DNA from 2 places in the Enterococcus innesii genome. Region 1 is predicted to be linked to the other one. Evidence: predicted binding sites of a transcription regulator. Region 1 holds the regulator's gene; the other holds the start of a gene.
The links. The regulator HrcA, encoded in region 1, represses chaperone genes, less so after heat shock. The targets are predictions, from matches to a motif close to TTAGCACTCNNNNNNNNNGAGTGCTAA.

Region 1 (16,883 bases):
ACTGTTCGGTTGCCAAAAGAAGGTGTCTATGTGACGGAAATCAAAGTCGGTGACAAGTGGTATCCATCGATGGGATCGATTGGTCACAATGACACCTTTGGTCAAGGGCGCCAGTTAACAGTTGAAATCTATATTCTCGATTTTCACCAAGATATCTATGGGGAAACTGTGGCAATCCGCTGGCATCATTTCTTGCGTGATCAAGTGGCTTTCAATGGTGCGCAAGCATTGATCGAACAATTAAAGCAAGACGAACGAGACACTGAAGCTTATTTTGATGGCCTTTCAGAAGAAAACTAATCATTCGTAGTGAAAAGAAGCGCTTCTGGCTTCTTTTCACTTTTTCTTTTTCTCTCTTTTTATAACGTAGTTTATTTGAATTCTAATGCTTTCCCCATGAGGAAAAAACGTTTTTTCGATATACTAAAAAATAGGCTAAAATGATAATTTATGCAGTACGCTGCAAAGGGAAAGGGAGAGAAAAAGTGACAATTGGAAAAAAAGTAAAAAAGGGGAAAGAAAAGAAAGATTTAACCAAAATGAAAACGCCGCATACGTATGTCATCATCTTTGGGGTTGTGCTGTTGGCATGGTTGCTGACTTTCTTAGTTCCCGCTGGGAAATTTAGTACACAAGAAATCGAGTATACCGATGCAAATGGGGAAATCAGTACCAGAACGGTCTTAATGCAAGATTCGTTTCGTTATGCCTACCCGTTAGATAACGAATACGTCTATCAACAGTTGAATCAATTGGAAGACGATCCACAAGAGCTGGAAGAATTAGATGTCGATCCTGAGGCTTTAGCAGCTGTTCTGGCTGAAGGTCCTAAAGAGATATCCCAGAGTCAATTAGATGAGGTGGGACTAACCGATGATACGCTTTACAGTCTTTACGGGGAAAAAATTTATGATACTTCTGAAAAACTGCATAAAACAGCCAAGGTTTGGGGAACTGATGACTTTAACGGTTTCGGCTTTTTAAATTTTGTTTTTGAAGGGTTGGTTTCTGGCGATAAATATGGATCAGCAGTTGGGATCGCAGCGCTGATCTTAGTGGTCGGGGGTGCATTTGGTATTATCATGCAAACCGGAGCGATCGATGCAGGGATCTTTGCGTTTATCAGCAAAACCCGTGGATTAGAACGTTTGGCATTGCCGTTATTGTTCTTTGCTTTTTCATTTGGGGGTGCTACTTTTGGGATGGCAGAAGAAGTCATTCCGTTTTCGATGGTCATGGTACCTTTCGTGATCGCATTAGGGTATGATTCGATCGTGGCGGTCACTGTCACTTATGTCGCCTCCCAGATTGGGAATGCCACCTCGTGGATGAGTCCATTTAGTGTGGCAGTGGCTCAAGGGATCGCAGGTATTCCGGTTCTTTCAGGGGCAACGTTCCGAATCATCATGTGGGTCGTGGTTACCGCATTATCTGCAGCATACCTCATGATCTATGCCGAAAGAATCCGCAAGAATCCGGAGAAGTCACTAACCTATCAATCGGATGCATATTTTAGAAATCATCTTGAGAAAACCTCTAGTGAGCAAAAACCCTTTCTATTAGGTCATAAATTGATCTTGGTTGAAATGCTAGCAGTCTTGATCTGGATCGTTTGGGGTGTGACACAAAAAGGCTATTATATTCCTGAGATTGCTTCCCAATTCTTTGTTATGGGCTTAGGGGCAGGAATCATAGCAGTTCTCTTCAAATTAGAAAATATGGGCTTGAATGACGTGGCGAGTGCTTTTCAATCAGGTGCCTCAGAATTGGCAGGAACTGCAATCGTTGTAGGGATGGCCAAAGGGATTCTTCTGGTTCTCGGCGGTTCTGATGCCAACGTGCCGTCAGCTTTGAATACGATTTTGCACAGCATCGGTGGTTTGTTAAGCAATGTTCCAGCATTTATTGGGGCATGGTTCATGTACATTTTCCAAAGCTTCTTCAATTTGATCGTGACCTCCAATTCAGGTCAGGCTGCATTGACCATGCCGATCATGGCGCCATTAGCTGATCTTTTAGGTGTTTCAAGACAGATCGCTGTATTGGCTTATCAATTAGGCTCAGGCTTCATGGATGCCTTCACTCCTGTATCGGCAAGTCTGATCGGTGTGCTAGGTGTCGCAAGAATCGAATGGGTGAAATGGGCGAAATTCCAGATCAAAATGCAAGGGTTCTTATTTGTATTAGGAACGATCTTCATCTTTATTGCAGTCGCGATCGGCTTGCAATAAGAAGCAATCAGACACGAGGAGGAAGCACTCATGAAGGTGATACGACAAGCGGAGGTTTACGCTCCTGACTATTTAGGAAAAAAAGATATTTTATTAAATGAAGACAAGATTATTGCCATTCAAGATTCGATTCAAGGAGGATTCTCAGGCGTTGCTCTTGAAGAAATCGATGGCAGAGGGTTGCTTGCTGTGCCCGGTTTTATTGACTGTCACTTTCATATCTTAGGAGGTGGCGGGGAAGGTGGTTTTCAAAACCGGACACCTGAAGTGAAATTGTCTCAGCTGACCTCTGCGGGGGTAACGACAGTGGTTGGCTGTTTAGGTACTGACGGAGTAGGCAGAGATATGACTGCCTTGATCAGTAAGGCCCGTGGACTAGAGGCGGAAGGCATCACGACTTATCTTTATGACGGTTCGTATCGATTGCCTTTGACGCCCGTCACGGATTCCATCATCCAAGATTTTTTGACTATCGATAAAATTATTGGTATCGGTGAAATTGCCGTTTCTGACCATCGTTCTTCACAACCAAGTTTCGAAGAATTTACCCGCGCGGTTGCGGATGCTCGTGTCGGTGGGATGCTTTCTGGAAAAGCAGGCATCGTAAACGTCCACCTAGGTGGAGGAAAGAAAAAATATGAGCTGCTTTTACGAACCATCGAAGAGACAGAGATTCCAATCAGCCAATTTTTACCGACACATGCCAATCGGACCAGCGAGCTTTTCGAAGCAAGTATTGCTTTTGCAAAAATGGGTGGAACGATCGATTTTACGGCGAGTGAAGATCCTGATTTCTGGGAAAAAGAAGACGATGAGGTTCGCTTCAGTAAAGGATTGAAACGTTTGTTAGCAGAAGGGATCGGGCTGGATCAATTTACCATGACCTCTGATGGGCAAGGCAGCCTCCCGTACTTTGATGAAAACAATCAATTCATAGGTCTGGGTGTCGGCAGTTCGCGAGCGCTGATGGTAGGCATCAAAGAAGCAGTCCAAAAAGAGCAGATTCCATTGGAGATCGCCATTCGTGCAATCACTTCTAATCCAGCGAAAGTATTGAAGCTTGATCAAAAGGGGCGCCTTGCAGCAGGGATGGATGCTGATATTTGCTTGCTGAACAAAGAATCATTCGCTGTAGAAACAGTTCTAGCAAAAGGCAAAACGATGGTAGAAAAACAAGAAGTGAAAGTATGGGGTACCTTTGAGCAACTAGCGTAAAAAGAAGCCAATTCTGGCAGACTAAGAGTCGGTTGTTTTTCTAAACAGAGTTGTAAAAGATAAAAAAGCAGCCCGATCCATGACCAGCATTTGCTGGACTTGATCGGACTGCTTTTTTACTTAAATGCAAGAATTCTTATGCTTGCAGCTCATCTAATTTCTTCATGTCTTCCTCAGAAATTTCAAAGTCAACTTTGGCATTATCTGAAATGTATTCTTCATGAACTGATTTTGGCAATGGCAAAATATCTTTTTGTAGTAGGTAACGAATAGAAAGCTGTGGAATCGATTTTCCATAGGCTTCCGCAATCGTTTTGACCGCATCGTTGTCTAGTAAACGACCAGTAGCGATTGGTGAATAGCCTTCCACTAAAATTTCGTGCTCTTTGCAAAATGCCAATAATTCTTCATTTGTGCGACCAATATGGTAAATAAACTGATTGACCATTGGTTTCACATCGCAATGATCGAAAATATTTTGTAAATCTTTTTGATCGAAGTTTGAAACACCGATCGATTTTACTTTTCCACTTAAGTAGGCTTCTTCTAATGCTTTCCAAACATCGATGTTTTCAAGATAAAAATCTTTATTTTCTGGATTGTTTCCCATGATTTTCCAAGGACGAGGGGCATGGATCAAAATCAAATCGATATACCCTAAGTCAAGTTTTTTTAGAGAAGCATCAATGCTATCAACCGCTTCTTGATAAGTTTTTAACTCAGCAGGTACTTTCGTGGTAACAAAAATCTCTTCACGAGCAACGCCTGAATCGCGGACAGCTTTCCCAACTGCTTCTTCATTTTTATAAGCAGCAGCTGTATCGACATGTCGATAACCATCTTGGATGGCAAATTTTGTTGCATTGTAAGCATCTTCTGGCGAAGATTGCCAGGTCCCAAGGCCGATCTTAGGAATCGTCAGTTTGTTCTGCAAAGTAAATGTTTCTTGTAATATCACGTATTTCAACCTACTTTCGTCGCTTTTTTAGTTACATCTTTTATTATAAAACGTTTTCTTGTTTGATACAAATCTGACGCTGAAACTTTTTCGGTAAATTGACTTTCAAAGGGATCTTTGATACAGTAGCAGCAACCTCAAGCTGGAAAGATGTGGTAAGAATGGATTTTGTAAAAGAAGATTTTGCCTACTATCGGCGCTCTTTTGAATTGATGTATCGTAGTTATTTCCGTAGAAGAATGCTTGCTATTGGCGTGGCGATTTTGATTATCTTAGGTTACCTATTTTTGTTACAAGAAAGTTTGCTTTTAAATATCATTTTGTTGGTTATTTTGCTAGGGATGATGGCATGGTTAGTTTCACTTTATCAGCGAGCGAGTGAGGTCGTACTTGCTTTCGAAGAAGAAAATCAGGTGCCGCAAATTTATCAACTGACAGAATTCGAGGATCATTATGCATTCCACATGAAGGATGGAACAACGATGCGCGTGAAGAAAAACGGCAATCGCAACTTTCCTTCCAATAATAAGCAGTACACGCTGATGGCAGGGTATAAGAAAGTGTTTTTTGTGCGACAACCCCTAATGATCTTTTATTATGACCTCTTAGAGATGAAGTATGATGAAGCGTATCGATTAAAGCGAAATCGCCAAAATGGGTTCAGTCGTTGGTCCCGGTATTTCAGTTTTCGCTCCTTTAAAGGATCTATCGGAAATGTTTTTCAATTTTTGCTAGGAAATATTTTTTTCTTATTTATCGCCTATCGGTTGATCCGTTACTTGATCGACATCTTGCTTCATGTTTTTTAATCGATCAAGCGTCCTTACATTCCTCACTGTTTTCATAGACTGATGAAAAAGATGATAGGACTTAATTTTTAAATCAAGGTATACTAGAGTCAGATAAGGCAAGCGATTGTCTTTCAAGAAGAGAGCTACTCTTATTCAGTAAGCCGCCGACAACAGCTTATCTTTTGTGGCGCTAACAATTTGGGGGAAGTGTTAGTTCTTGTAGCAGACCGCAATTTTTCTGTTTGCCATAAGAACAAAAACGGTAGTTTACCGTACTTAATAGGAGTAGTCCTCTTGGTTTTTTCTATGATTGTTCTGAAACATCACTTTCTTGAAGTGGTGTTTTTTTGCTTATTGCTATTTCAAGTGATAGGAGAATTCACAGATCTGTGCTACAATAAGTGCCGATACTCTCAGCAATGCGAGTGAAAAAGAAGATAGAGGAGAATCACTTAGTAATGCTTGAAGGTCAAACAATAAATGATCCATCTACAAAAAGCGCAGGAAATATTTCCGCGTATCTACATATACCTTTCTGTGAACATATTTGCTACTACTGTGACTTCAACAAAGTGTTTTTAGAAGGCCAGCCAGTGGATGAATACATCGAAGCACTGTTGAAGGAAATTGAGTTGACTCTTTTCCACCAGCCAGTCAGTGAAGCAGAAACGATTTACATTGGCGGTGGGACGCCAACGTCGCTTTCAGCAAGCCAGCTGGATCGATTGCTGTCAGGCGTACACGAATTATTGCCGACCCACACAACGAAAGAGTTTACAGTGGAAGCAAATCCTGGTGATTTGAGCGAAGACAAAATGCTGGTGTTGAAAAACCACCAAGTCAATCGATTGTCTATGGGGGTCCAGACCTTTGATAATCGCTTGCTAAAAAAAATTGGTCGCAAGCATACTGCTGAAGATGTTTATTCAACCATCCAACTGCTAGAAAAACATGATTTTCAGAATGTGACGATCGATTTGATTTATGCACTTCCGGGACAAAGCATTGAAAGCTTCCGTGATACGCTGACGCGAGCGATTGATCTCGGGTTGCCTCATTATGCGATGTATTCCTTAATCTTAGAAAACAAAACCATGTTTATGAACTGGGTTCGCCAAGGAAGAATGGCACTACCTTCTCAAGAAGCTGAAACGCAGATGTTTGATGAGGCGATCGCTGCGATGAACAAAGCTGGCTTGACCCAATATGAAATCAGTAATTTTGCCCGACCAGGGTATGAGTCCCTGCACAATCTAGTGTATTGGAACAATGAACATTATTTTGGCTTTGGGGCAGGCGCTAGTGGTTATCTTGGACAGTCTCGCTACAAGAATAAAGGACCGATCCAGCATTATTTGAAACCATTGCAGGAAAATCAGTTGCCAATCCACGAAATCGAAGAATTGACAACCAGCAATCAAATGGAAGAGGAACTTTTTTTAGGCCTCCGTAAAAAGGCTGGCATTTCAAAAATACGCTTTGCAGAAAAATTCGGGAAGTCTTTTCAGGAAATCTATGGTTCAACTAGCGAACAGTTGATTCAAAAAGGCTGGTTGGCTAGTCAAGGTGATCGTGTCTTTTTAACGAAAGCTGGGATGTTCATTGGCAACGAAGTGTTTGAAGCATTTCTCTTGGATGGAGAAAAATAAGAAAGAACAAGGAAGAGAAGTAGCCATTTCGCGCTGCTTCTTTTTTGCTTTCTTTTTTTAGCACTCTCTTAGAAAGAGTGCTAAAAAAGTGATGCAAATACTTGACATTCCTAGCAAATATGGTATATTTATAATCGTGTTAGCACTTAATAGGAATGAGTGCTAACGGAGGAGTGGATAAAATGTTGACACCTAGACAACAAATGATTTTACACCTCATCATCCAAAACTATACGAATACTGGTCAGCCCACGGGCTCGAAGCGATTGATGGAAGATGGGGTTGAAGCTAGCTCTGCCACCATTCGTAATGAGATGAAGGCGCTGGAAGAAGCTGGACTTCTATTAAAGACACATTCATCTTCAGGGCGTGTGCCATCAATAAAAGGGTATCGCTATTACGTTGATCACTTATTGAAGCCATCTGAAGTTGACCAAAACGAAATTCAAACCATTCGTCATTCTTTTGGAAAAGATTTTCATGAAATCAATGAAATCATCCAGCAGTCTGCCACGATCTTGTCCAACTTGACTAGCTATACAGCGTTGTCTCTCGGGCCAGATATGAAGGAAAGGAAATTGACGGGCTTTCGAATCGTCCCTTTGAATGCACGACAGATCATCGCGATCATCGTGACGGATAAAGGGAATGTCGAAAATCAAGTCTTTACCCTTCCTGAATCGATGAGTAGCGAAGATTTGGAAAAAATGGTAAGGATCATCAACGACAAATTGATCGGTGAACCTCTAATGACGGTCTACCATCGATTAAGAACCGAGATTCCGATGATTCTGCATAAGTATTTTCAAACGACTGACGGAATCGTTGATCTCTTTGATACGATGCTGAGCCATATTTTTGAAGAAAAAATCTTCGTCGGCGGGCGAATGAATCTTCTGGATTTTGAACCGACGCAAGATGTTAGTCAGTTCAAATCGATGTATTCATTTATGAAAAACGCAGATCAGCTGACACAGCTGCTGGCGCCAAGAGATTCTGCGATTCAAATCAGAATCGGCTCTGAGCTTGGCAATGACTTGTTACAAAATATGAGTTTGATCCAAGCCAGCTATGAAATCGAAGGTCATGGACAAGGAACGATCGCTTTATTAGGTCCATCAAGTATGCCGTATTCACGGATGTTTGGACTGATGGAAGTTTTTCGAGGCGAGTTAGCAAAAAAATTGGCCGATTATTATCGCGCATTAGACGCTGCCAATGAATAAGCGGCAATGAAACAAATCGTAGAAGGGATGGTTGAAACGTGACGGAAAAAGAAGAGCGTTTAGATGAAGAATTAGCTAAAACTGCTGAAGAAACCGCAGAAACACCTGAATCTTCAAATGAATCAACTGAAACTGAAGCACAGACTCCTCAACCAGAGGAAGAAGCAGTGGAAAAAAGCGAATTGGAACTTTTGCAAGAAAAGAATAACGAATTGGAAGATCAATTCCTGCGTGCTCGTGCAGAGATCGCAAATATCACTTCACGTAACCGCAATGAGCGGGAACTTTTACAAAAATACCGCTCGCAAGATCTTGGCAAAAAACTGTTGCCAGCAATCGACAATTTGGAACGAGCGATGGCAGCAGATGTCGATCAAGACCAAGCGGCGAATTTGAAAAAAGGCGTTGAAATGGTTCTTGAAAGTCTGCGTCAAGCCTTAAAAGAAGAGGGAATCGAAGAGATTCCTGCTGAAGGTGCAATGTTCGATCCGAACTTGCATCAAGCGGTGCAGACTGTACCTGCCTCTGATGAAACACCGGCAGACACAATCGTTACTGTCTTGCAAAAAGGGTATAAATTGCATGATCGTGTCTTGCGTGCAAGCATGGTCATCGTTGCACAATAGTTCTTTCTATCTATAAGTAGATGTTTAAATTAAAAAGGGAGTGTATTACTTATGAGTAAAATTATCGGTATCGACTTAGGAACAACAAACTCAGCTGTTGCTGTCCTTGAAGGCGGCGAAGCAAAAATCATTACGAATCCAGAAGGAAACCGTACCACACCTTCTGTTGTTTCATTCAAAAATGGTGAGATCCAAGTAGGGGAAGTTGCAAAACGCCAAGCAGTGACAAACCCGAATACGATTTCTTCTATTAAACGCCATATGGGTGAAGCAGGATACAAAGTAGAAGTTGAAGGCAAATCTTATACACCACAAGAAGTTTCCGCAATGGTTCTTCAATACATCAAAGGATTTGCTGAAGACTATTTAGGTGAAAAAGTTGAAAAAGCAGTCATCACTGTTCCTGCATACTTCAACGATGCACAACGTCAAGCAACTAAAGATGCTGGTAAAATTGCCGGTCTTGAAGTAGAACGAATCGTCAATGAACCAACTGCTGCAGCTTTAGCTTATGGGTTAGATAAAACAGATAAAGATGAAAAAATCCTAGTCTTTGACTTAGGTGGCGGTACTTTCGACGTATCGATCCTTGAATTAGGCGATGGCGTCTTTGACGTATTGTCAACTGCTGGGGACAACAACCTAGGTGGGGATGACTTTGATAACAAAATCATCGATTACATGGTAGCAGAATTCAAAAAAGAAAACGGCATTGATCTTGGAAAAGACAAAATGGCTTTGCAACGTTTGAAAGATGCTGCTGAAAAAGCGAAAAAAGACTTGTCAGGTGTAACAAGTACCCAAATCAGCTTACCGTTTATCACAGCTGGCGATGCTGGTCCATTGCACTTGGAAATGACCTTGACTCGTGCGAAATTTGATGAATTAACAGCAGACTTAGTAGAGCGTACAAAAATTCCAGTACGCCAAGCTTTGAAAGATGCTGGCTTATCACAATCAGAAATCGATGAAGTGATCTTAGTTGGTGGTTCAACTCGTATTCCGGCAGTAGTTGATGCTGTACGTAAAGAAACCAATAAAGAACCAAACAAATCAGTAAACCCAGATGAAGTGGTAGCGATGGGTGCTGCGATCCAAGGTGGCGTGATCACTGGGGATGTGAAAGATGTTGTCTTACTAGACGTTACACCATTATCATTAGGTATCGAAACGATGGGTGCTGTCTTTACAAAACTGATCGATCGTAACACAACGATCCCTACAAGTAAATCACAAGTCTTCTCAACTGCAGCAGACAATCAACCTGCCGTTGATATCCATGTCTTGCAAGGGGAACGTCCAATGGCTGCTGACAACAAAACATTAGGAAGATTCCAATTGACGGATATTCCACCAGCACCTCGTGGCATCCCTCAAATCGAAGTAACATTTGATATCGATAAAAATGGGATCGTCAATGTTTCTGCAAAAGATTTAGGTACACAAAAAGAACAAAAAATCACGATCAAATCATCTTCAGGTTTATCAGATGAAGAAATCGAACGCATGGTAAAAGATGCTGAAGCAAACGCTGAAGCCGACAAACAGCGCAAAGAAGAAGTTGATCTACGCAATGACGTCGATGCATTGTTGTTCACTGTTGATAAAACATTGAAAGAGCTTGAAGGCAAAGTGGATGCAGACGAAGTCAAAAAAGCGGAAGAAGCTCGTGATGAGTTGAAAGCTGCGGTTGAAGCAAACAACTTAGAAGAAATGAAAACCAAACGTGATGCTTTGAATGAAATCGTACAAAACTTAACCGTTAAATTATACGAACAAGCAGCACAACAACAAGCACAAGAAAATCCAGAAGCTGCACAAGGCGGCGCAGACGATGTGGTTGACGCCGACTTTGAAGAAGTAGACGGTGACGATAAATAATCGCTGTTTGTGAAAAAGCCAAAGTCACCGCTTTGGCTTTTTCTTATGAATTTGCGAAACGTATTTTTCTAGAGCGAATTATATGCTAAAATACGAGAGACGCAAGAATAGAGTGGAGGGAAGCCAATGGCAGACAAAAGAGATTATTATGAGGTCTTAGGTCTACAAAAAGGGGCTTCGGATGACGAAATCAAAAAAGCTTATCGTAAGCTTTCAAAACAATATCATCCAGACATCAATAAAGAACCTGATGCAGAAGCAAAGTTTAAAGAGATTTCTGAGGCCTATGAAATATTAAGTGATTCCCAAAAAAGAGCTGCTTATGATCAGTATGGTCATGCTGGTACCGATCCGAACTACGGAGGCGGTTATGGCGGTGGATTCGGCGGCTTTAACAGTGGCGGATTCTCCGGAGGCGGTTTTGGTGGATTTGAAGACATTTTCGAATCATTTTTCGGGGGTGGAGGCGGCAGAGCAGCCAATCCTAATGCACCTCGACAAGGAGCGGACTTGCAATATGCGGTCGATCTTTCCTTTGAAGAAGCGATTTTCGGAGTGGAAAAAACTGTTCAATACAATCGTGAAGAAACCTGCCATACCTGCGGTGGGAACGGGGCAAAACCAGGTACTTCACCAGAAACCTGTCATAAATGTCATGGTGCAGGTACTATCAATGTTGAACGTCAAACACCACTTGGTCGTGTGATGAGCCGTCAAACCTGTGATGTTTGTCATGGAACTGGGAAAGAAATCAAGGAACCATGTACAACATGTCATGGTACTGGCCATGAAAAGAAAAAACATAATGTAAAAGTCAACGTGCCTGCAGGTGTCGAAGATGGACAACAAATGCGTTTATCTGGCCAGGGAGAAGCTGGGACCAACGGTGGTCCTTACGGGGACTTATACGTTGTTTTCCGTGTGGAAGAAAGTGATATTTTTGATCGTGACGGTTCTGAGATTTATTACGAGCTACCGCTGAACTTTGTCCAAGCTGCTTTAGGTGACGAAGTCAATGTACCAACGGTTCACGGGAATGTGAAGTTAAAAATCCCAGCTGGGACCCAAACAGGTACAAACTTCCGCTTACGCGGTAAAGGAGCCCCTCGCTTACGGGGAGGCGGCAATGGCGATCAACAAGTCAAAGTGAAGCTGATCACACCGAAGAACTTAAATGAGGAACAAAAAGAAGCATTGCGGGCTTATGCAAAAGCTAGTGGACATGAAACCACCGAACAACAACCAGAAGGATTTTTTGATAAAATGAAAGATGCTTTTGGTGGGAAAAAGAAATAACAAGTCAATAATCCAATTCATGCCCTGATAAAACCATCCGTTTTATCAGGGCATGAGTGGTTGAAAGAATATAAATGTGCAGTATGGACGAGAATCGAATCTTCTTGTCCATCTTTTTTTCTTTTCCTTTGAAATCGCTTGCTTAGTATGTCACAATGAAAGTAGACCGATTAAAGGAGGAGATACAATGGAAAGAATATTTGCGAGTCCGTCACGATACGTTCAAGGAAAAGGTGTATTGAAAGATGGTTTATCCCACATTAAAGATCTAGGGAAGAAAGTGCTGCTTTTGACCGATGAAACAGTTTGGAAAATTGCCGGTGAAGACTTATTTGATAATCTCAAAGCAGCTGATTTAGATCCGGTAAAAGAAATTTTTGGTGGAGAAGCTTCTGCAAATGAAATCGATCGTATCGTCTCTAAAGCCAAAAGCGAATCCATTGAAGTGGTTGCTGCATTAGGTGGCGGGAAAGCCATCGATACTGGGAAAGCTGTTGCAGATGAATTAAACATACCGATTGCCGTTTTGCCAACGATCGCTTCTACTGATGCACCAACTTCTGCACTTTCTGTTATTTATACAGATGAAGGTCGCTTTGAAAAGTATCGTTTTTATAACAAAAATCCTGAACTTGTCTTAGTGGATACAGCTGTTATTGCGAAAGCGCCTGCCAAGTTATTGGCAGCGGGTATTGCGGATGCACTCGCAACCTATGTCGAAGCACGCGCCGTTGCCCGAAGCCATAGTCAGAATATGGTTGGCGGCATTCAACCAATTGCCGGCATGGCGATCGCTGAAAAATGCGAAGAGATCCTTTTTGAGAATGCGCTGAAAGCCTATCAAGCAAATAAAAAACAAGTCGTTACCGAAGCGTTTGAACAAATCGTGGAAGCCAACACTCTGTTAAGTGGTTTAGGTTTTGAAAGTGCTGGTCTGGCAGCAGCTCATGCGATCCATAATGGCTTGACAGCCCTTGAAGGAGACGTCCATGATTTGACTCATGGAGAGAAAGTTGCTTACGGGACACTTACACAATTGATGCTGGAAAACGCGGATCCTGATGAAATTGACCAATATATTGAGTTGTATCAGGCGTTGGAATTACCAACGACATTAGCTGAAATGCATCTTGCGGATGTCAGTGATGCAGACCTTATGAAAGTCGGCAAACAAGCAACCATCGAAGGGGAGACGATCCACAATATGCCGTTCACGGTATCTGCAGAAGATGTTGTAGCCGCGATCAAAGCCGTGGATGCCTATGTGACCGCTTATTATCCTCTATGATGTTATTTTATTAACGTTCATTGATCGATACTTGTTGATTAAAAAAAACGTTTGACAATGAAAAAGAGTCGTGCTATTTTGTTAACAAGCAAATTAAAGGAGGGAACAAGACATGACGAACTTCAACACACAAACTACATGTTGTTGTTGTATGGTGCAAAAAGCAGCATACCCATTTGTCATGCCTATTATTAGTTCCTTTGTCGCAGCAGATCGCTGAGTTTTTTAGTGATTCGCTTCTATCCGGATAAGACGACATTTTTGGGGGTACTGATGTAATAGTCAGTACCCCTTTTTGTTTGCTATTTTTCACCGCTTTCATTGGCGACGGCTGATGATTGCAAACGAAAATGAGTACATGAAGCATACGAGTTGTACCAAAAACTTGAGCGAGGAGTCGAGCGATGATCGTTAATAACATAAAAGCATTGATTGGGCAAACCCCATTCTTTGAATTTGATGCCGCAGCATTTGGCGGCAAAAAGGGAAGTACCATCTACGCAAAACTTGAGTATTTAAGTCCTGGTGGAAGTATCAAGGACCGATTAGGAAAATATTTGATCGATGAAGCGTTTCGTGAGCATGTGATCGATCATGAGACAACCGTTATCGAACCGACAGCGGGAAATACTGGAATTGGTTTGGCTTTAGCCGGGATCGAGTATGGCTTAAAAATGATTTTTGTCATTCCTGAAAAATTCAGCCTTGAAAAGCAGCAATTGATTGAAGCATTAGGCGGGACCATCGTTCATACGCCCACTGAAGCAGGCATTCAAGGGGCGATTGAAAAAGCAAAGGAACTAGCAAAACAGGTGCCAAATAGTTTTATGCCAATGCAATTTCACAATCAAAACAACCCTGCAGCCTACCAAGCAACCTTAGGCCCAGAGATCTCTCAGGAGCTATCTGGAAAAATTGATAGCTTCGTTGCCGGCGCTGGTAGCGGGGGAACCTTCGCAGGTGTCGCAACATACTTAAAGAAACAAAAATCTAGTACTCGTCTTGCTGTTGTTGAACCAGAAGGATCAATCTTGAATGGCGGTCCTGCCCACGGCCATGAGATTGAAGGGATCGGTGTTGAGTTCATTCCACAATTTTTCGACGATTTACGTATTGATCAAATTTATACGATCAGTGATGCGGAAGGCTTTGCCTTTACTCGTTACTTGGCAAAAAACTATGGTCTGCTTATTGGGAGTTCAAGTGGAGCCGCCATGGCAGCAGCCGTCAAAGAAAGTTTTGTTTTGCCAACGGGCAGCTCGATCGTCACAGTTTTTCCCGATGGTGGCGACCGCTATCTATCAAAACAAATTTATGCTGGCGAATCCACAATTACACCATTTACAGGAGGAGAATACAATGCACTTTAATACAAAAGTAATCCACGGTGGTATCAGTGAAGACGAAACGACTGGGGCGGTCAGTGTGCCGATCTATCAAACATCAACTTACAAGCAAAACGCACTTGGTCAGCCAAAGCAATATGAATACAGTCGTTCAGGCAATCCAACTCGTTTTGCCGTAGAAGAATTGATTGCGGATCTTGAAGAAGGCGCCCAAGGGTTTGCTTTTGCCTCTGGATTAGCAGCCACCCATGCGGTCTTCTCATTGTTTCAGACAGGAGATCACGTCATTTTAGGGGATGATGTATATGGCGGGACGTTTCGTTTGCTTCATCAAGTATTAGAAAAAAGCGGGTTGACATATTCGCTAGTCAAAACCGATGATTTAGCTGCTATAGAAGCAGCAATTCTTCCTGAGACCAAAGCGATTTTTCTAGAAACACCGACGAATCCATTATTGAAGATTACGGACATCGCAATCGTTGCCCAACTAGCTAAAAAACAGGACATTTTGACGATCGTGGATAATACCTTTGCGACGCCATATTTTCAAAAGCCGCTACAATTAGGCGCAGATATTGTGATTCACAGCGCTACCAAGTATCTCGGTGGACACAGTGATGTAGTAGCTGGGTTAGCGGTTGCCAAAGAGCTACAAATCGCCAAAAGAATTGCTTTTTTACAAAACGCCATTGGTGGTGTATTGGGGCCTCATGATAGCTGGTTGATCCAACGAAGCATCAAAACACTTGCTTTGCGGATGGAAGCACATCAAAACAACGCGATGAAAATTGCCCACTACTTGCAAGCACATCCAGCTGTCGCAAAGGTTTATTATCCAGGATTGATTGACCATGAAGGACATGAAATCGCCAAATCACAGATGTCTGGGTATAGCGGTATGATATCTTTTGAACTAACCGATGAAACGAAAACAGCCGGCTTTGTTGAAGCATTAAAGATTTTTACTTTAGCAGAAAGTTTAGGTGGCGTGGAAAGTTTGGTAGAAGTGCCAGCCGTGATGACCCATGCCTCAATCCCTAAAGAAATTCGCCAGCAATCTGGGATCAAAGATGGCTTGATTCGATTGTCGGTCGGCATCGAAGACGGTGAGGATCTACAAGCAGATTTAGAGCAAGCGTTTGAAAAGGCAGGTAACTAGTGATGGGGAGAGAGTTTATTCCAATTTTTTCAGACTGGGCAGCTGAGTACGATGAAACAGTTGCAGGTAAGGATGAAGAATATCGAGCAGTTTTTTTAAAATATGAACAGTTACTAGCAGAAATTGCTGAAAAGGCAGGGCGGTCTGTGGTAGAATTTGGTAGTGGAACTGGAAATCTAACACAAGCTCTACTTGATCAAGGAAAAAATGTGCTGGCGATCGAGCCATCGCCAGAGATGCGGCGGATCGCCAAGTCAAAACCCAGTCTTTCTAAAGTGACTTTTGTTGATGGTGATATGGAGGTTTTTCCTGAGATCACGGATGCGATTGATACGATCGTTTCTACCTATGTTTTTCATCATCTTACGGAGGACGAAAAACAACGGGTGATCGGCAAATATGCAGCGATGCTGCCAAAAGGCGGGAAAGTGCTTTTCGGTGATACGATGTTTCTTTCTTTAGCCCGCAAAATGGAACTAATCGACGAAGCGCGTCAAGCTGGTCACCAGCGACTAGCCGCTGATCTGGAACGGGAGTACTATCCAGTTACTGCGGATATCGAACGGTACTTTCGCCAACAGGGGTTTACCAGTCGTTTTAAGCAAATCAATGAGTATGTTTGGCTTGTGGAAGCACAAAGAGAGTAGGAGAGAAGTACAATGAAAATGAACGTTGAAAGCTTTAATTTGGATCATACGAAAGTCAAAGCACCTTATGTACGGGTTGCCGATAAAAAACAAGGAACGAATGATACCATTATCAAATATGATGTCCGTTTGAAGCAGCCGAACCAAGCGCATATGGATATGGCAAGTCTGCATTCTTTAGAACATTTGACGGCAGAATTGATTCGTAATCATGCAGATTATATCGTGGATTGGTCACCAATGGGCTGCCAAACCGGCTTTTATTTGACTGTCTTGAATCATGACGATTATGAAGAGATTTTGACAGTCCTTGAAAAAACCATGAAGGATGTTTTGCAAGCAACTGAAGTACCTGCCAGCAATGAAGTGCAATGCGGTTGGGCGGCGAACCATACCTTAGAAGGTGCGCAAAAATTAGCGCAAGAATTTCTTGATGAACGTGACAATTGGTCGACCGTTTTTGCCTAAACGAAAAAGATCATAGAAAAAAGTGCCTGTGTTTGTATACACGGGCACTTTTTTTGATGACTAAGCAATAAGAAGAGGATTCAATATTTGGGGTTCTTCAAA
Region 2 (16,883 bases), 1.0 Mb from region 1:
GTGTTGACGATTCCAGAAATAAAGACAGGCATCCTTTTTCAAGGGAAAGCTGTCGGAATCAGAAATGCCTATAATGTATTTTGTGAAGAACAAGAAAAAGCAATCCATCTTGTTGGCAAAGAAGCAATGGGAGAGCCCGAGCAAATGGCATCGGAACCAATCCCGATTGAATTAGTGGCCATGAAAGGTGCAACGCGTTCCTTTGCTAATAAATTGTTGGCAGAAAAAACAATCGAATTAGAAGTCATTTATTTAGAAACACATAAAGGAGAAGCCCATGAATAAAGAGAAAATTGCCCTATTAGTTGATTCAGGTACCGATGTTCCCGCACAGATCATGGAGCAATACGGCATGTATATGCTGCCATTGCAAATTATTTACAAGGATCGGACCTATACCGATAAAGTTGATATTACTGCCGAAGAAATTTACGAACGTTTGCCGCAAGAGATTCCTAGTACTTCATTACCTGATGGCGCGGCGATCGGGGAAATCTTTGATCGGATCAAAGCCGATGGGTATGAAAAAGTCTTTGCTGTAACCATCTCCAGCGGATTGAGTGGAACGTTTAATGTTGTTCGCCTGTTAGGTGAACAACGGACCGACCTTGAGGTTTTTGTACTTGATACGAAAAATATCGGGATCGGTGCAGGGCTACAAGCGATTCGTGCGGCAGAGCTGTTAGAAAAAGGCGTGACCTGGGAAGAATTGCAGGCACAACTAACGAATGAAGTCCCGAAAAACAAAGTCTTTTTCAACGTAGCTACCTTAGAGTATTTACAAAAAGGCGGCCGGATCGGTCTTGTCGCATCCATCTTAGGGAATGCTTTAAAATTGAATCCCATCATTTCTTGTAATGAAGAGGGAATCTACTATACGGTCGCAAAATCTCGTGGACGGAAGAAAAGCTTGGACAAAACCGTCGACTTGATCAAGCAATTTATCGGTGATCATCGCCATGTGCGTTTAGCTGTGGCCCAAGGTGATGCACTACAAGAAGCCAAAGAGATGAAGGCAAGATTAGAAGCCGAATTTCCAAAGGTCAAAGAAATCTTGTTTGGGCAAATCTCTCCCGCATTAGTTGTCCACACGGGTCCTGGGTTGTTAGGGATCGGTATCCAGCTTTTAGAAGAGTAAAAAAGAAAGGCCCCGTGCCTTTCTTTTTTTGTGCTTTCCTTAAGAATGAGGCGGCGGTTTTTGGGAAAGATGAAAAGCCTGTTTAAATAATGTATAATAAGTAAGAAACCAAAAAAAATTGAGGTGACATTTTTGAAAAAGATCCTAGTCGTGGACGATGAGAAACCAATTTCTGATATCGTCAAATTTAATTTAACCAAAGAAGGATATGAAGTATATACCGCCTATGATGGAGAAGAGGCATTAGAAAAAGTAGCTGAGGTCGATCCTGATCTGATTTTACTTGATCTGATGTTACCAAAAATGGATGGGTTGGAAGTTGCACGGGAAGTGCGCAAAACCCATGACATGCCGATCATCATGGTCACAGCCAAAGATTCTGAAATCGATAAAGTACTAGGCCTTGAGCTTGGTGCGGACGATTATGTAACCAAACCATTTTCAAACCGGGAATTGGTGGCCCGCGTCAAAGCCAATCTGCGTCGCGGCTCGGCAGCTGCGAAGGAAGCAGACGACAATGCCAACAGCGAATTAACGATTGGTGATTTAACGATTCATCCGGATGCCTACATGGTCACTAAAAATGGTGCAGCCATCGAATTGACGCACCGGGAGTTTGAATTGATGCACTACTTGGCGAAACATCTTGGTCAAGTGATGACCCGAGAACATTTATTGCAGACTGTCTGGGGCTATGACTACTTTGGTGATGTCCGAACCGTTGACGTGACGGTGCGCCGTTTACGTGAAAAAATCGAAGACAGCCCGAGCCATCCAAACTATTTGGTTACTCGTCGCGGAGTGGGCTATTACTTGCGGAACCCAGAACAGGAATAAGCTATGAAAAATAAGGTTCGCTTTTTTCAATCGGTGAACTTCAAAATCGCCCTGACTTTTATCTTGATCTTATTGATTGCGATCCAGATTATCGGGGCGTATTTTATTCGCGAATTGGAAAGAACAACGGTCGATGCCTTCAAACGCGACATGGAGGCACGGGCCAGCACGTTAGTGGTGACATTAGGCTCTGAATTGAGTCGCATGGATAATGATGACGGTTTGGATTGGGATTCCATGAATGCTTCCTTGAATCGAATCTTAACGAGTACCAACTCTTCGGAAATTTTGGAGATGCGGGTGGTGGATGAGCAAGGGATTATTCGTGCAACCACCAATATCAATGATCGTGGATCGGTGGGAGAAAAAAATGATTACCGTGATTACGATACGAACCGTAGTGAAGTCCTTTATGATGAATCCAGCGGCCAGCGGGTGTTCAATATCGTACAGTCGATCCAATCACCGACAGGGGATACCGTCTTAGGAACCCTTTATTTACGGAGTAATCTTGAGTCAAAATACAATGAAGTTAGTACAACAGCGGTCATCTTCGTTACCGCTTCGCTGATTGCGGCAGTGATTTCGATCATTGTGGCACTATTGGTCTCTCGTTCCATTACCCAACCAATTGGAGAGATGCGGGAACAAGCGATTCGTATCGCCAAAGGAGATTATAGCCGCAAGGTCGCGATTCATGGAAAAGATGAATTGGGGCAACTGGCGGAAACCTTTAATCAATTAGGGGAACGAATCGAAGAGACCCAAGAGGCGATGGAGTCCGAGCGAAACCGCTTGGACAGCGTCTTGTCTCACATGACAGATGGGGTTGTTGCCACCGACCGACGAGGCAAAGTCATTACCATCAATGAGATGGCGATGTCCTTATTGAATGTCACTAACGAAGAAGCGATCGGGCAGTCGATTTTGACGTTATTGGAAATCGATGAAGAATACACGTTACGAAAGCTTTTGGAAAACCCTGAAGACATGCTATTGGAGCGTCCTAGCAATGATTCGACGGGAACAAATCTGATTTTGCGCATTGATTTCTCCATGATCCGTCGAGAGTCCGGGTTCATTTCCGGTCTAGTTGCCGTAATGCACGATGTCACGGAACAAGAAAAGAATGAGCAGGAACGGCGAGAATTTGTCTCCAACGTTTCTCATGAGTTGCGAACGCCTCTAACGAGTATGCGCAGCTACATCGAAGCGCTGAGTGAAGGGGCTTGGAAAGATCCAGAAATTGCACCGAACTTTCTGAAAGTGACCTTGGATGAAACGGATCGGATGATTCGCATGATCAATGATCTGTTGAGTTTGTCGCGGATGGATAGTGGCAATTCGCAACTGCAGTTGGAATATATCAATTTCAATGAAATGGTTAATTTCGTGTTGGATCGTTTTGACATGATGGTGACGAATGAAAGTAAAAAATATTTGATTCGCCGCGAGTTTACCAAACGAGAATTGTGGGTGGAAGTCGATACGGACAAAATGATCCAAGTGATCGACAACATCATGAATAATGCCATCAAATATTCCCCAGATGGTGGGATTATTACGGTGAAATTGATGGAGACTCATAACAACATCGTCCTTAGCATCAATGACCAAGGACTAGGAATTCCGAAAAAAGATCTCACGAAGATCTTTGATCGTTTTTACCGAGTCGATAAAGCTCGAGCCCGCCAACAAGGAGGCACCGGCTTAGGGTTGGCGATCTCACGTGAAGTCATCAAAGCTCATGGCGGTGCGATTTGGGCGGAAAGTCGAGAAAATCGCGGGTCAACATTTTACATCATGTTGCCGTATGAACCGTATGAGGAGGATTGGTGGGTATGAGAATCTCAGAAAAAATCATTCGTGTAGGCTTGATCGTGATGATCGCCTTGAGTTTTTATTTCTCCTATATGATTTGGCTAAATCCGACCGGGTTCAACAATGCCAGCACGGAAACAGACACTGGCGTCAATCCTTCGGTTCAAACCTACAAACAAAAAAGCGATTTGTTTTTGCCCCTATATCTGACTTGGAATGATGAAGAGGATATCAAAGAAACCAATTCTGAAGCGGTGATTCGAGAGATCCAAGAGGTGATCAACGAGGCAACGATCAGTGATTTGACCCTGCGGACCTATGGTGAGGAACAAGCTTTTTCAAAAGCCCAAGAAGTCAATCAAGGAATATCCTTAAACTACTATACGACGTTTTACTTGAAAGACTACGAGAAAACCTTTGATAAAGAACTATCCTTAGAGGACGAAAGTGAAACAGAGGATTTTCCGTTTTCTCGCATCCAGTTTGATCTCGAAGAAAATACGATCCAATTTGTTGACTTTACCCATCAACGAGTAGTTCGAGGCAAGATCGATTGGGATAAAAGCCAAGTAAAACATTTATTGGCAGATAATCCTCGGGAATGGACGACAATGGTGGCAGATAAAGAACGAACCAGCAATCAATATTATACGCAAGATTCGATCAAGCTGAAAAAATACAGCTACTATTCTTCGACACAGTCTCAGAGTTTGTTCCGAGAAGCCTTTTTCAACAATCCTAAAAACGTCAAAATCAATGATGAAAGTGTCGATACCTACTATTATGAAGGTGGGCAAAACATGACGGTCTTGCAAGATCAACAGCAAGTCAAGTTTGAAACCACCACAGATGGTTCCGATGAAACGGATCTGGCGATGTTGAGTGCGGATTATATTATTCGTTTAGGCAACAATTTTGGGACGATCCGCTATTTTGATCAACAAGACAAGCACTTGGATTATCGGGTCTTCGTTGAAGGTTATCCAGTCTTTAGTACTGGTGGTCAAGGGGTGATCAGTGTGGCTTTTTCAGAAAGTGGTCAGACCGGCAGTCGGGAAATGACGATTTCTGCCAGTTTGAACGCGATTCAAGTGCCGATTCCTTCTGAAACCGAGATTGAATTACCCTCTAGTTTGTCGGTCAAAAATGATCTGATTGCGGCAGGGGCTGATCCTGAATTATTGCAACAGATCATCGTTGGCTATCAATGGGGGGAGATCAAAGATGCACCACTCGTTGATTTGACGCCTGCTTGGTATGTCAATTATGACTCGTCTTGGATCAGTTATGATGCATTAATGACAAAATTAGCAGAAACGGAGGAGAATTAATTGGATTTTAAACGAATCGAATGGATTTTTTTCCTCGCTTTTCTTGGTCTGAACGTCTTTTTATTCAATGTTTACAGTGAGGCTCGCAGCGAGCATCAGATGGTTTCACAATCAAACCAAACGATTCCTATCGAACAACGCCTCGAGTCTGAGGACATTCGGTATTCTGGCGAATTATCAGATGAGGTCTTGAGTGGCTATTATTTGAGCGGTGAACAGACGGATTTTGATGTGGAGCTACGAAATCCGCAACTCAATACGCAGTTCAAAAGAGGGTCGACGGTCAAAGGGCAGCAGTTGATCCATGTCTCAACCAATGGCTTTTACATCAGTGATGATTCCCAAACGGAAGAAACCGTCAATGGTTTTTTGCAACGAAAAGATCAAGTCCTGTTTGGGGATGAATATGACTATTTGGAAAACCTCTCTGTCTTGAACGCCAATCATCCGACCGTGGTGGCGGTTCAATCCTATGAAGGCATTCCTTTCAATGACAGCTCAAGTCGAATCGATATCACCTTAGAACAAACGGATGATCTATTGCAGATTGCCCGTTACACCCAAACACATATCGCCAATATTACGCCTCTAAGGGAAAAGATGACGGTTTATTCAGAAAAAGAAGCAGTAAATACGCTTTATCTAAACAACAAGCTGCCGAGTCACTCGAAAATTCTCTGGACGGAATTAGCCTATACGATGATTTTGAAGGTTAGGGAAAAAAATGTGTATATTCCTGCATGGTTTATTGCGTTCCAATTAGATGGCGATGACACCATCCAAATCGAAACGGTCAATGCCTTCAGCAATCGGATCATCACGAATAATGCCGTTCAAAAGGTAGAAAATCCATAAAAAAGCGGGTATAATGGAACTCGTTGAAACAACCAGAGAGGAAGTCACGTAAACCATGATGAAGGAAAATGCCTTTCAAGTAAGTATTCTAGCCAGCGGAAGCTCAGGAAATTCGCTCTATATCGAAAGCAATAAAAAGCGGATCTTAGTGGATGCCGGTTTGAGCGGCAAGAAGATCACTTCATTATTGGATGAAGTAGGGCGTAAACCAGAAGACTTGGACGCCATTCTTGTGACCCACGAACATCGAGATCATATCCACGGTGTCGGAGTACTGGCGCGAAAATACAAACTTGATGTCTATGCGAATACAAAAACATGGCAAGCGATGGATCCAATGATCGGTAACGTCGCTGTCGAACAAAAACATATCTTTGAAATGGGAAAAGTGCTGACCTTGGGTGACTTGGACATTGAAAGCTTTGGCGTCTCTCACGATGCTGCAGCGCCGCAATTTTATCGTTTCCATAAAGACGGCAAATCATTCGTGATGTTGACGGATACCGGTTATTGCAGCGATCATGTACGAGGCATTATCAAAGGCGCCGATGCGTACCTTGTGGAAAGCAACCATGACCTAGAAATGCTGCGAATGGGCCCTTACCCATGGAGCCTCAAACAGCGAATTCTTGGAGATCGTGGTCACTTATCGAATGAAGATGGCGCTCTGGTCATGACGGATATCTTGACCGACAATACCAAACGGGTCTATCTTGGTCATTTAAGTAAAGAAAACAACTTGAAAGAGTTGGCGCACTTAACGATGGTCAACACCATGAAAGAACATGATCTAGGTGTTGGAGAAACATTTGAAGTCTATGATACCGATCCTGACAAAGCGACGGAGTTATTTGCAATCTAATCGATCAAACAAAGGATAAAATTGTCGGGTGGAGGCAGCAGGTATGTTTGATGAAGAAAAAATCAAGCGTCTGAACGAGCTTGAAATGGCTGTTTATAAGTACATTGTCCAGCATTTTGAAGAGATCGATCAGTTGACGATCCGCGAATTGTCAGCTGCATGCCATGTCTCGACCTCGACGATTTTACGATGTATCACGAAATTAGGCTATCGCGGGTATTCAGAGTTAAAGTATGCGATCTGTCAAAAAAAGGAACAAGATGCACGAGCGTTTGATCTTTTCTATGATGCAACGATCCAAGTCAATACATTCTTAAAAAAAGTCAATAATGAAGATTACCGTAAGTTTATCCAGCCAGCGGTAGAACTGATTCTTTCCGCACGCCATGTGGCGTTTTCAGGTATCGGCACAAGTGGCATTCTGGGCACCTATGGCAGCCGCTATTTTGCTAATTTAGGCATCAATGCCTATAGCATCGTCGATCCCTTTTTGCCAGTACCGCCTCGTGGGATGGAAAATACGTTAGCGATCATTTTATCAGTTTCGGGAGAAACCATTCAAATGATCAAGCAAACGGAGGACTTCAAACGGTATGGGGCAAAAGTACTCAGTATCACCAATGATGAAAAATCGACGATCGCCCAAATGGCAGATTACAATATTTCCTATTATATGCCCGTCGTCAGTGGGGGAAAAGAAGTCGATTTGAACCTGACGACGCAAGTCCCGGTGATTACACTGATCGAACTTTTAGCCCATCAAGTCTACAAGCAAATCTAAGTGATCGTAAAAAAACAGCTTCGGCTGTTTTTTTTGTTGGAACATGTTTCATAACTTAGAAAAGCTATAGGCAAGGGGAATATTATCCATTAAGATTTATTTGTAAGCGAATTCACTGGCCGGTGGATAGAATTTTATTTTAGGAGTGATGTGAGATGAACGAATGGATCAATGAGAAATTATTACCCCCAATATTAAAATTTGTCAATACGAAAGCAATCACTGCATTAAGAAACGGTATGCTCTATACGATGCCCTTTTCAATCGTAGGATCGATTTTCCTGCTATTAGCAAACTTTCCCGTCCAGTCGATTGCGGATTGGGTAACGAATAGCGGCTTAGGTGAATACTTCAACCAAGCCTATGGCGCCTCTTTTGCAATTATGGCCTTTTTCGCCGTAATGGGCATCGCCTATTCATATGTAAAAGCAGAAGGTTACGAAGGACTCCCTGCAGGAATGATTGGTTTAGTTATTTTCTTATTAACTATGGAGTCAAGTGTGACGGATGCTGAAGCAAATGTGACCATCGCAAATGTCATTGATAAGACGTGGACCGGTGGACAAGGAATGATCAGTGCCATCTTAGTGGGACTTTTTGTGGGTTGGGGCTATACGTGGTTCTTGAAACGCGACATCCGAATCAAACTGCCAGAGCAAGTACCCACCAATGTCGCAAACTCATTTACAGCATTGATTCCAGCCGCTGTTTTGACGACCATCGCATTAGGCATTTATATTTTCTTTGATAAAGTTTTTCAAACAACCGTGGTCGAATGGATCTACACCGTGATTCAAAGTCCGATGCAAGGGGTGACGGATTCCCTTGGTGGTGCAATGATGTTAGGCTTCTTAGTGCCATTCTTGTGGTTCTTTGGGGTTCACGGTTCGACGATCGTGGGCGGGATCATGGGACCAATTTTACAAGCCAATTCACTAGCCAATACGGCTATTCTTGAATCTGGTAAAGCATTGACATTAGAAAATGGCGGACACATCGTGACCCAGCAGTTTTTGGATCAATTTATGACGGTAACTGGCGCAGGAATGACGATTGGGATCGTGCTATACATGGTGGCTTTTGCCCGTTCGGCGCAGTTCAAACAATTAGGACGTCTTTCCTTGATCCCGGCATTCTTTAATATCAATGAACCAATTATTTTTGCGACACCGATCGTCATGAACCCAATCATGGTATTACCATTTATTTTGACACCGATGGTTTCAGGCGTGATCACGTATTTTGCACTTTATACCGGTATCGTACCGCTATTTACTGCTGTGCAAGTTCCATGGACGACCCCGCCGATCATTTCAGGTTTTCTAGTAGGTGGCATTCGGACCGCTATTTTACAATTTGTTGTTTTAGCAATCGGCTTCTTTATTTACTATCCTTTCATTCGTAAAGTCGATAGTTTGAACTATAAACAAGAAACAGAGATCGTTTAATACCAAGGAAGCAGGTTGAATAGAAATGAATAAACTAAGAAGCGATTTTTTATGGGGTGGCGCAGTCGCTGCTCACCAATTGGAAGGCGGCTATCGTGCGGGTGGAAAAGGCGTGAGTGTTGCTGATGTCATGACTGTCGGAGGCAACGGAATTCCTCGCCGAATCACGGAAGGTATCCAACCGGGCGAAAGCTATCCCAATCATGAAGCGATCGATTTTTATCATCGGTATCCTGAAGACATCAAGCTTTTTGCCGAATTAGGGTTGAAGTGCTTCCGAACATCGATTGCCTGGACCCGTATTTTTCCAAAGGGGGATGAGCGCGAGCCGAATGAGGAAGGCCTGGCCTTTTATGATCAATTATTCGATGAGTGTTTACGCTATGGCATTGAGCCAGTCATTACCCTGTCTCACTTTGAAATGCCTTATCATTTAGTGACCGAATACGGAGGTTGGCGTAACCGTAAATTGATCGATTTGTTTGTCCGCTTTGCAGAAGTTTGTTTTACGCGCTATCAAAAGAAAGTGAAGTATTGGATGACCTTCAATGAAATCAATAATCAAGCAAACTATAAAGAAGATTTTGCGCCATTTACCAATTCTGGTCTGTTCTTTACGGAAGGAGAAGACCGAGAAAAAGTCATGTACCAAGCAGCTCATTACGAGCTCGTTGCCAGTGCAAAAGCGGTGGCGCTAGGACATGCGATCAATCCTGCGTTTCAAATCGGATCGATGATCGCGATGTGCCCAATCTATCCGTATTCTTGCGATCCCAAAGACATGATGGCAGCCACGGTGGCCATGCAGCGGCGCTATTGGTTTTCAGATGTTCATGCCCGTGGGCACTATCCGAGTTATATGCGCAGCTATTTTGAAAGAAAACAATTTGATTTAGATATCACCCATGAAGATGAAGCAGCTTTGGCAAAAGGCTGTGTTGACTACATTGGTTTTAGCTACTATATGTCTTTTGCGACCAAAGGCAAGGAGAATGATCCAACCTATGACTATGATGAGAGCCAAGATCTGGTGGACAATCCTTATGTCGATGCTTCTGAATGGGGCTGGCAGATTGATCCCGTAGGCTTGCGCTATGCCATGAACTGGTTTAACGAACGCTACGAATTGCCGCTTTTCATTGTAGAAAATGGCTTTGGTGCGGTGGATACGGTGGAAGAGGATGGACAGATCCACGATGACTACCGTATTGACTACCTAAAAGCCCATATCGAAATGATGAAAGAAGCAGTAGCTTATGATGGCGTCGACTTATTAGGTTATACACCGTGGGGCATCATTGACTTGGTTTCTGCGGGGACAGGGGAAATGAAGAAACGCTATGGTGTGATCTATGTGGACAAAGACAATGAAGGAAATGGAACCCTTGCTCGTCGGAAGAAAGATTCATTTGCATGGTATCAGCAAGTGATTGCGTCCAATGGCACGAAGGTCTAAAGAAAAAAACGTTACGCAAAATTTCTGCGTAGCGTTTTTTCTTTAGGGCATTTGGATATAGCCGTAATGAAGCAATAACTGAATAATAATCACTAAAGTGTTCATTCCCACATGGGTGATCATGGAAGTCCAAATACTGCCGGTCAAAGCATACAGCCCAGAAAAGAACAGTCCTAAGAAAATATAGACTAAGAGATGATTGTCATTGTGGGCAAAGGCAAAGGCTACGGCGCTGACCACTACACCGACCCAAACATTGCTGTATTTCCCAATGATGCCAACTAAGGCTCTGCGGAAGACAAATTCCTCCATAATTGGCCCACCGACCATTGCTGCGAGAGCAAAGAGTGGGTTTTGCACCACGATGGCAATAATGTTTTCGGTATTTTGCGAAGCGCTGACTTCTCCGAAAAAGGATTCGATAAAGATGGCTAGATTTTGCAACAAAATCGCTGCGACAATGCCTGTTAGCCCGTAAATAAGAATCGCTGAGACTTTGGTTTTTTTGTGTTCAAACGATAGCGGTTCTGTTTGTTTGAAATACAAGAAAAACATGATCGCTGCACCAGCTAAGTAACCGATCGTTGTTGCTGCTACTTGATGTCCGCTAGGGACGAAAGCGATCGGTAGAAAAAAGACGATGCCGTAAGTAAGAATCGTGGATAAAGAATATTTTGATAAAGACATAGTTGTTTCCTCACACTCCTTTGCTTCATTATAGACTAGGTTGCTTCTAGAAACAAAAAATCCTACTATTTTTATCAATCAAATAGAAATGCAAAAAAAAATTTAGCAAAAGGCTTGCAAAAATGAGGGAAAATGAGTAATATTGAAAATGTAAGTTAGCACTCGACATAAGAGAGTGCTAATACTAAATTCTATAACATTCATTGGAGGGATTTATCGTGTTAAGACCATTAGGTGATCGTGTGATTATCGAAGTCGCAAAAGAAGAAGAAAAAACTGTAGGCGGAATCGTGCTTGCATCAGCAGCAAAAGAAAAACCACAAACGGGTACCGTTATTGCAGTCGGCGAAGGACGCACGCTCGAAAACGGTGAAAAAGCTCCTGTTGCTGTCAACGTTGGCGAACAAGTTATGTTTGAAAAATACGCTGGCACAGAAGTGAAATATGAAGGAACAGAATATTTGATCGTTGCTGCAAAAGATATCATTGCAGTAGTAGAATAAGAAAAATAAAAATACTTGAGGTGATGAAATCATGGCAAAAGAAATCAAATTTGCAGAAGACGCACGTGCAGCAATGCTTCGTGGGGTAGATAAATTAGCAGATACAGTAAAAGTAACCTTAGGCCCTAAAGGTCGTAACGTGGTTTTAGAAAAATCTTACGGTTCACCATTGATTACAAATGACGGTGTAACGATCGCTAAAGAAATCGAATTAGAAGATCATTTTGAAAACATGGGCGCAAAACTTGTTTCTGAAGTGGCTTCAAAAACAAACGATATCGCTGGTGACGGAACAACGACTGCTACGTTATTGACACAAGCAATCGTTCGTGAAGGATTGAAAAATGTCACCGCTGGTGCGAACCCATTAGGTATTCGCCGCGGGATCGAAATGGCAACAAAAGTGGCTGTAGAAGAGCTACACAACATTTCATCAATCGTTGATTCAAAAGAAGCGATCGCACAAGTTGGTGCTGTTTCTTCTGGTAGTGAAAAAGTTGGTCAATACATTGCTGATGCAATGGAAAAAGTCGGTAATGACGGCGTTATTACTATTGAAGAATCAAAAGGGATCGAAACAGAATTAGATGTCGTGGAAGGAATGCAATTTGATCGTGGGTACTTATCACAATACATGGTAACTGACAACGATAAAATGGAAGCAGCGTTAGAAAATCCATACATCTTGATCACTGACAAAAAAATCTCTAACATCCAAGATATTTTGCCATTGTTAGAACAAATCTTACAACAATCAAAACCATTATTAATCATCGCTGATGACGTTGATGGCGAAGCATTACCAACACTTGTATTGAACAAAATCCGTGGAACATTCAATGTTGTCGCAGTGAAAGCACCAGGATTTGGTGACCGTCGTAAAGCAATGCTAGAAGACATTGCGATCTTAACTGGTGGTACAGTGATCACTGAAGACTTAGGCCTTGAGTTGAAAGATGCAACCATCGATAACTTAGGTCAAGCAAGCAAAGTGGTTGTGGATAAAGACAACACAACGATCGTTGAAGGTGCTGGTGAAAAAGAAGCGATTGACGCACGCGTTCAATTGATCAAAAACCAAATCGCTGATACAACTTCTGACTTTGACCGTGAAAAACTACAAGAACGCTTAGCAAAACTTGCTGGTGGGGTTGCAGTGATCAAAGTTGGGGCACCAACTGAAACTGAATTGAAAGAATTGAAATTACGTATTGAAGATGCATTGAATGCAACACGTGCCGCTGTTGAAGAAGGCATGGTCTCAGGTGGGGGAACTGCCTTAGTCAATGTCATCAACAAAGTTGCAGAAATCGAAACAGATGGCGATGCAGCAACAGGTGTCAAAATCGTTTTACGTGCCTTAGAAGAACCAGTTCGTCAAATTGCTGAAAATGCAGGCTACGAAGGTTCAGTCATCATCGACAAATTGAAAAACGCTGACTTAGGCGTTGGTTTCAATGCAGCAACTGGCGAATGGGTAAACATGCTAGAAGCTGGGATCGTTGACCCAACAAAAGTGACGCGTTCTGCATTACAAAACGCAGCTTCTGTTGCCGCATTATTATTAACGACTGAAGCAGTCGTTGCCGACAAACCAGAACCAGCAGCGCCAGCAGCTCCTGCAATGGACCCATCAATGGGTATGGGCGGCATGATGTAAGCAAGCCTTGAGAACTCCTCTTTTGAGGGGTTCTTTTTTTGTGCGATCAAAAAATACTTCAACACAGAAAAAGACAAAAAACCTTTCTTCTTAGTATTCTAAGCACCAAAGAATTGGTTCATTGCTTGAATCAAAGGAGAAAGGATTGGTAGATATAAGCTATCTATTTGTCTTGTAAAGGCAGCGAGTTTTGTAAGGAACGTCAATCACAACCGTTCCCAAAATCCCTGCGCAAAACCAGTAATAAATTCGTAGAGAGCCGGCAGTATCACCGAAATACATAAAACGACAAAGACCATTTTCTGAACAGCAGTTAATTGTTTGAGGAAATGGTTTTTTGTGAACAATAAATACGCGATACAGATAACGGCAAGCAGCTGCAATAGATCAAATAAAATGGACAAGAAAATCACCTTTTCTGATTAGATTGAATGGACGATAGAATGATGGATTCTCTTAACATAGAGCAAAGAGTTGAATGATATGGTTCTGAGAAAACGTGAAGATCAACGTTTATAAAGAAACGGTATTTCGACGCCAAAGAATGCGAAGATCCCGCTTAAAAGAAAGTAAGTCAATAAGCCTAGATAAAAAAGGACTTTCCAATTCAATTTCTTTTTCATTCGATCCACTCCTTTTGTGTATCATAGCATAAAAAAACGATAATATAAATAAATAATCTGAAGATGCAAATTTGCATTTTTTAGCAAGTGTAAGCTCTCTCAAGCTACATTTTCGCTATCTTGAAAAACCTGAGCTAAAATAGAAAGAGGAACAAAATCATGGCTCACTTTGATTTTTAAATGAACAACGAGTCGAAAGAAGGAGACATTTCTTTGAAAAAAACATGGATAAAACGCAAAAAGAAGCAAAACGAAAATGAATTATTAACGGAACAGTCCGTTCAAGTCGAGCAAAGTCAAACGAGAGAAGAGCTGCAAGAAGAAGCGGAGTTTACTTCTTTTTTTGCGGATGTCATGAAGCGAATGCCGAAAAAATCGGCTGCCCTGGTGATGAAAGGCTATGACGGATCAAAAGCTCAGGCGGAAAAAGTGTTAGCGAAAAGCAAGGATCAATTTGATCAGGTGTTTGAGGAGTTTTTAGTTGGCGTAGATGATGAAACACGAAAAAAAGCCCACCGCACGATCCATGCGGCTTCTTTGACGGCGGCGATCATCGGCTGTTCACCGATTCCCTTTTCAGATGCAGTGTTACTTGTGCCAGTTCAAATGACGATGATGGCACGTTTGTATCGTATTTTTGGGCGAACATGGCGTGAAGGGTTAGCGAAAAGTATTTCGAAAGAGCTAGTCGTTGTGAGTTTTGGTCGCAGTGCCGTTGGCAATATCTTGAAATTTGTCCCAGCAGTCGGCACCGTTGCTGGAGCTGCAATCAATGCCAGTGTGGCTAGTGGTATCACCGAAGCATTAGGCTGGGTGACTGTCAAGATGCTGAATGATGGGGAAGATGTGTTTGAGCAAGTGATGTCCTTTAAAGGCCAATTTCACACGCTGTTCAATGCGTTGAAAGTTGGCAAGAAATCTAAGTGAAACAAACAGAAGAAGAACGAAGCAGGTCCAGACGATTTGCTTTTGTTGCTTCTTTTTCTTCACAGCAAATAAATAGTTATTTTAAAGGAGTGAGTAAAATGAAACAACGAGTGACACGGGAAGAAGTCAAAGAACGGTTGGTCACCGATGCGTATTTTCAAAAAGGTCGTTCTGCTTTGAAGACCCGCCAAACGATTTTGACGATTCTTGCTTGGCTGATGGTCTTGGTTCCCTTTGTCTGGCTGGCCATCCCGCTGACTTTACCGAATCTGGCGGATCGGATCGCCTTTCGGACATATCTGGAAGAAGCAGTGACTTTTGATTTTTTGGCGTTGTTCTTAGGAATTTCTTTTTTGGTCTTGGTTCTGACGTTTACTTTGTTGACCTTGAGGAACAACCGCCGCTTCAAACGATTGCTGCAAAAGCAATCGATGCATGATGAAGCTGCCTTGGAAAAACGCAAAGAGTTGCTAGAAGCATTTTATGAAGAACGCTTTGGGACGAAAGAAGAACGCCACGGGGCAAAATACTACGCGGTTGCACCGGAGCAAAACATCGGAGAAAGAGAGATCCAAGAACTTTTCCGTAGAAACGGGGTGGGCTGATGGTTGTCAATTTTGATACTGGGTTCCCGTGGTTGGATACATTTTTAACAGTCGTTTTAATGATTCTCTTTACGTATCCAATTTTAGGTGGCTTTGCTTGGTTCATCGGGGTGATCTGCAATCGTTTTTTGTTCCGTTATCGTCAATTAGAGTGGATACCGATCCCCGAAGAGATCGAGCCGATGATCACGATTATGGTACCAGCTCACAATGAAGAAATCGTTATTGAAGACACGATTCATTATTTAATGAACAATCTGAACTACAGCAATTATGAGGTGTTGGTGACTGATGATGGCTCAACGGATCAAACCCCTGTGATATTAGACCGATTGATGGAACAGTACCCAAATCTAAGAGTGTTGCGCATCGAAAAAAACCAAGGAAAGGCCCATGCCTTTAATATTGGGGTAGGGTTTGCCAAAGGGGAATTGATCTTGAGCAACGACGCAGATACGGTTCCTGAACCTGATGCGTTATGGAAATATGTCAATTATTTCATCCGCCAAGATTCCATCAATATCTCTGCCATTACGGCGAATATGGATGTTCAAAATCGCACAACGATCGTAGGGAAATCACAAACCGTTGAATTTTCAAGTATCGTAGGAATTATCAAACGGACCCAGCAAGCCGTTTTCGGCGTCATCTATGCCTATAGCGGTGCCAATACGATGTATCGCCGCGCGGCATTGATGGACGTGGGTCTGTTTCGACAAAATCGAGCTACAGAAGACATCAGTATTGCCTGGGACCACCAATTCCGAGGTTGGCTGTCTTTATTTGCTTCACGAGTGATGTTTTTCATGGAGGTGCCAGAAACACTCAAGATGCTCTACCGACAACGGAAACGCTGGGCGAAGGGCGGTACAGAAGTATGGCTGACCAACTTTAAAAAGGTCTTTTTGCATCCTTTTGAAAACATTGGTCGAACCGCTATGTTTGTCGATCAAACATTAAGTATCATCTGGTCATTCTTTTTCTGGCTTTCATCTGCCTTGTTTGTCTTTTATCTGATCTATTATGGTGCAACTGGGAATTACGAACGGATCTATCATATGTTTACGATGGCCTTTCTCTTCGTTTGTTTCGAGATGATTGCGGGGGTCATGCAGCTATTCACCAGCCTCTTGGCGGATGATAACCGCAGCAAGCTGAAGTATTTCCGTTTTGCTCCTTTTTACATGCTGTTTTACTGGATGATCAATGCCATAACGATCGTCACTACCTTTATTCCAGCCGTCAAGACCATCCTTGGCTACGGCAGCGGCGTTTGGGTCAGTCCAGAGCGAACCGCGAAAAAAACCGAAGAATCTTAACGAATACACCTTCCCTGGATAATAAAAAAC

Region 2: groES (co-chaperone GroES) is a predicted target of HrcA. The motif match lies at 11,372-11,398, and genes of this name have one in related genera.

The regions. Positions count from the first base shown of each region.
Region 1 is NZ_AP025635.1:282,254-299,136, reverse strand. It holds gene ribF (riboflavin biosynthesis protein RibF) at 1-300, shown strand, start outside; gene yfcC (putative basic amino acid antiporter YfcC) at 540-2,231, shown strand; gene iadA (beta-aspartyl-peptidase) at 2,262-3,446, shown strand; gene ENLAB_RS01410 (aldo/keto reductase) at 3,583-4,404, opposite strand; gene ENLAB_RS01405 (hypothetical protein) at 4,566-5,213, shown strand; gene hemW (radical SAM family heme chaperone HemW) at 5,654-6,844, shown strand; gene hrcA (heat-inducible transcriptional repressor HrcA) at 7,027-8,070, shown strand; gene grpE (nucleotide exchange factor GrpE) at 8,109-8,696, shown strand; gene dnaK (molecular chaperone DnaK) at 8,748-10,577, shown strand; gene dnaJ (molecular chaperone DnaJ) at 10,704-11,873, shown strand; gene ENLAB_RS01375 (glycerol dehydrogenase) at 12,061-13,161, shown strand; gene ENLAB_RS01370 (PLP-dependent cysteine synthase family protein) at 13,566-14,531, shown strand; gene ENLAB_RS01365 (cystathionine gamma-synthase) at 14,521-15,666, shown strand; gene ENLAB_RS01360 (class I SAM-dependent DNA methyltransferase) at 15,669-16,313, shown strand; gene ENLAB_RS01355 (S-ribosylhomocysteine lyase) at 16,326-16,781, shown strand.
Region 2 is NZ_AP025635.1:2,777,769-2,794,651, forward strand. It holds gene ENLAB_RS12930 (DUF1836 domain-containing protein) at 1-285, shown strand, start outside; gene ENLAB_RS12935 (DegV family protein) at 278-1,138, shown strand; gene yycF (response regulator YycF) at 1,271-1,975, shown strand; gene walK (cell wall metabolism sensor histidine kinase WalK) at 1,979-3,820, shown strand; gene ENLAB_RS12950 (YycH family regulatory protein) at 3,817-5,127, shown strand; gene ENLAB_RS12955 (two-component system regulatory protein YycI) at 5,128-5,982, shown strand; gene ENLAB_RS12960 (MBL fold metallo-hydrolase) at 6,038-6,844, shown strand; gene ENLAB_RS12965 (MurR/RpiR family transcriptional regulator) at 6,888-7,625, shown strand; gene ENLAB_RS12970 (PTS sugar transporter subunit IIC) at 7,781-9,073, shown strand; gene ENLAB_RS12975 (6-phospho-beta-glucosidase) at 9,099-10,529, shown strand; gene ENLAB_RS12980 (CPBP family intramembrane glutamic endopeptidase) at 10,572-11,216, opposite strand; gene groES (co-chaperone GroES) at 11,435-11,719, shown strand; gene groL (chaperonin GroEL) at 11,751-13,379, shown strand; gene ENLAB_RS12995 (hypothetical protein) at 13,586-13,783, opposite strand; gene ENLAB_RS13000 (YcjF family protein) at 14,183-14,929, shown strand; gene ENLAB_RS13005 (hypothetical protein) at 15,028-15,534, shown strand; gene ENLAB_RS13010 (glycosyltransferase family 2 protein) at 15,534-16,853, shown strand.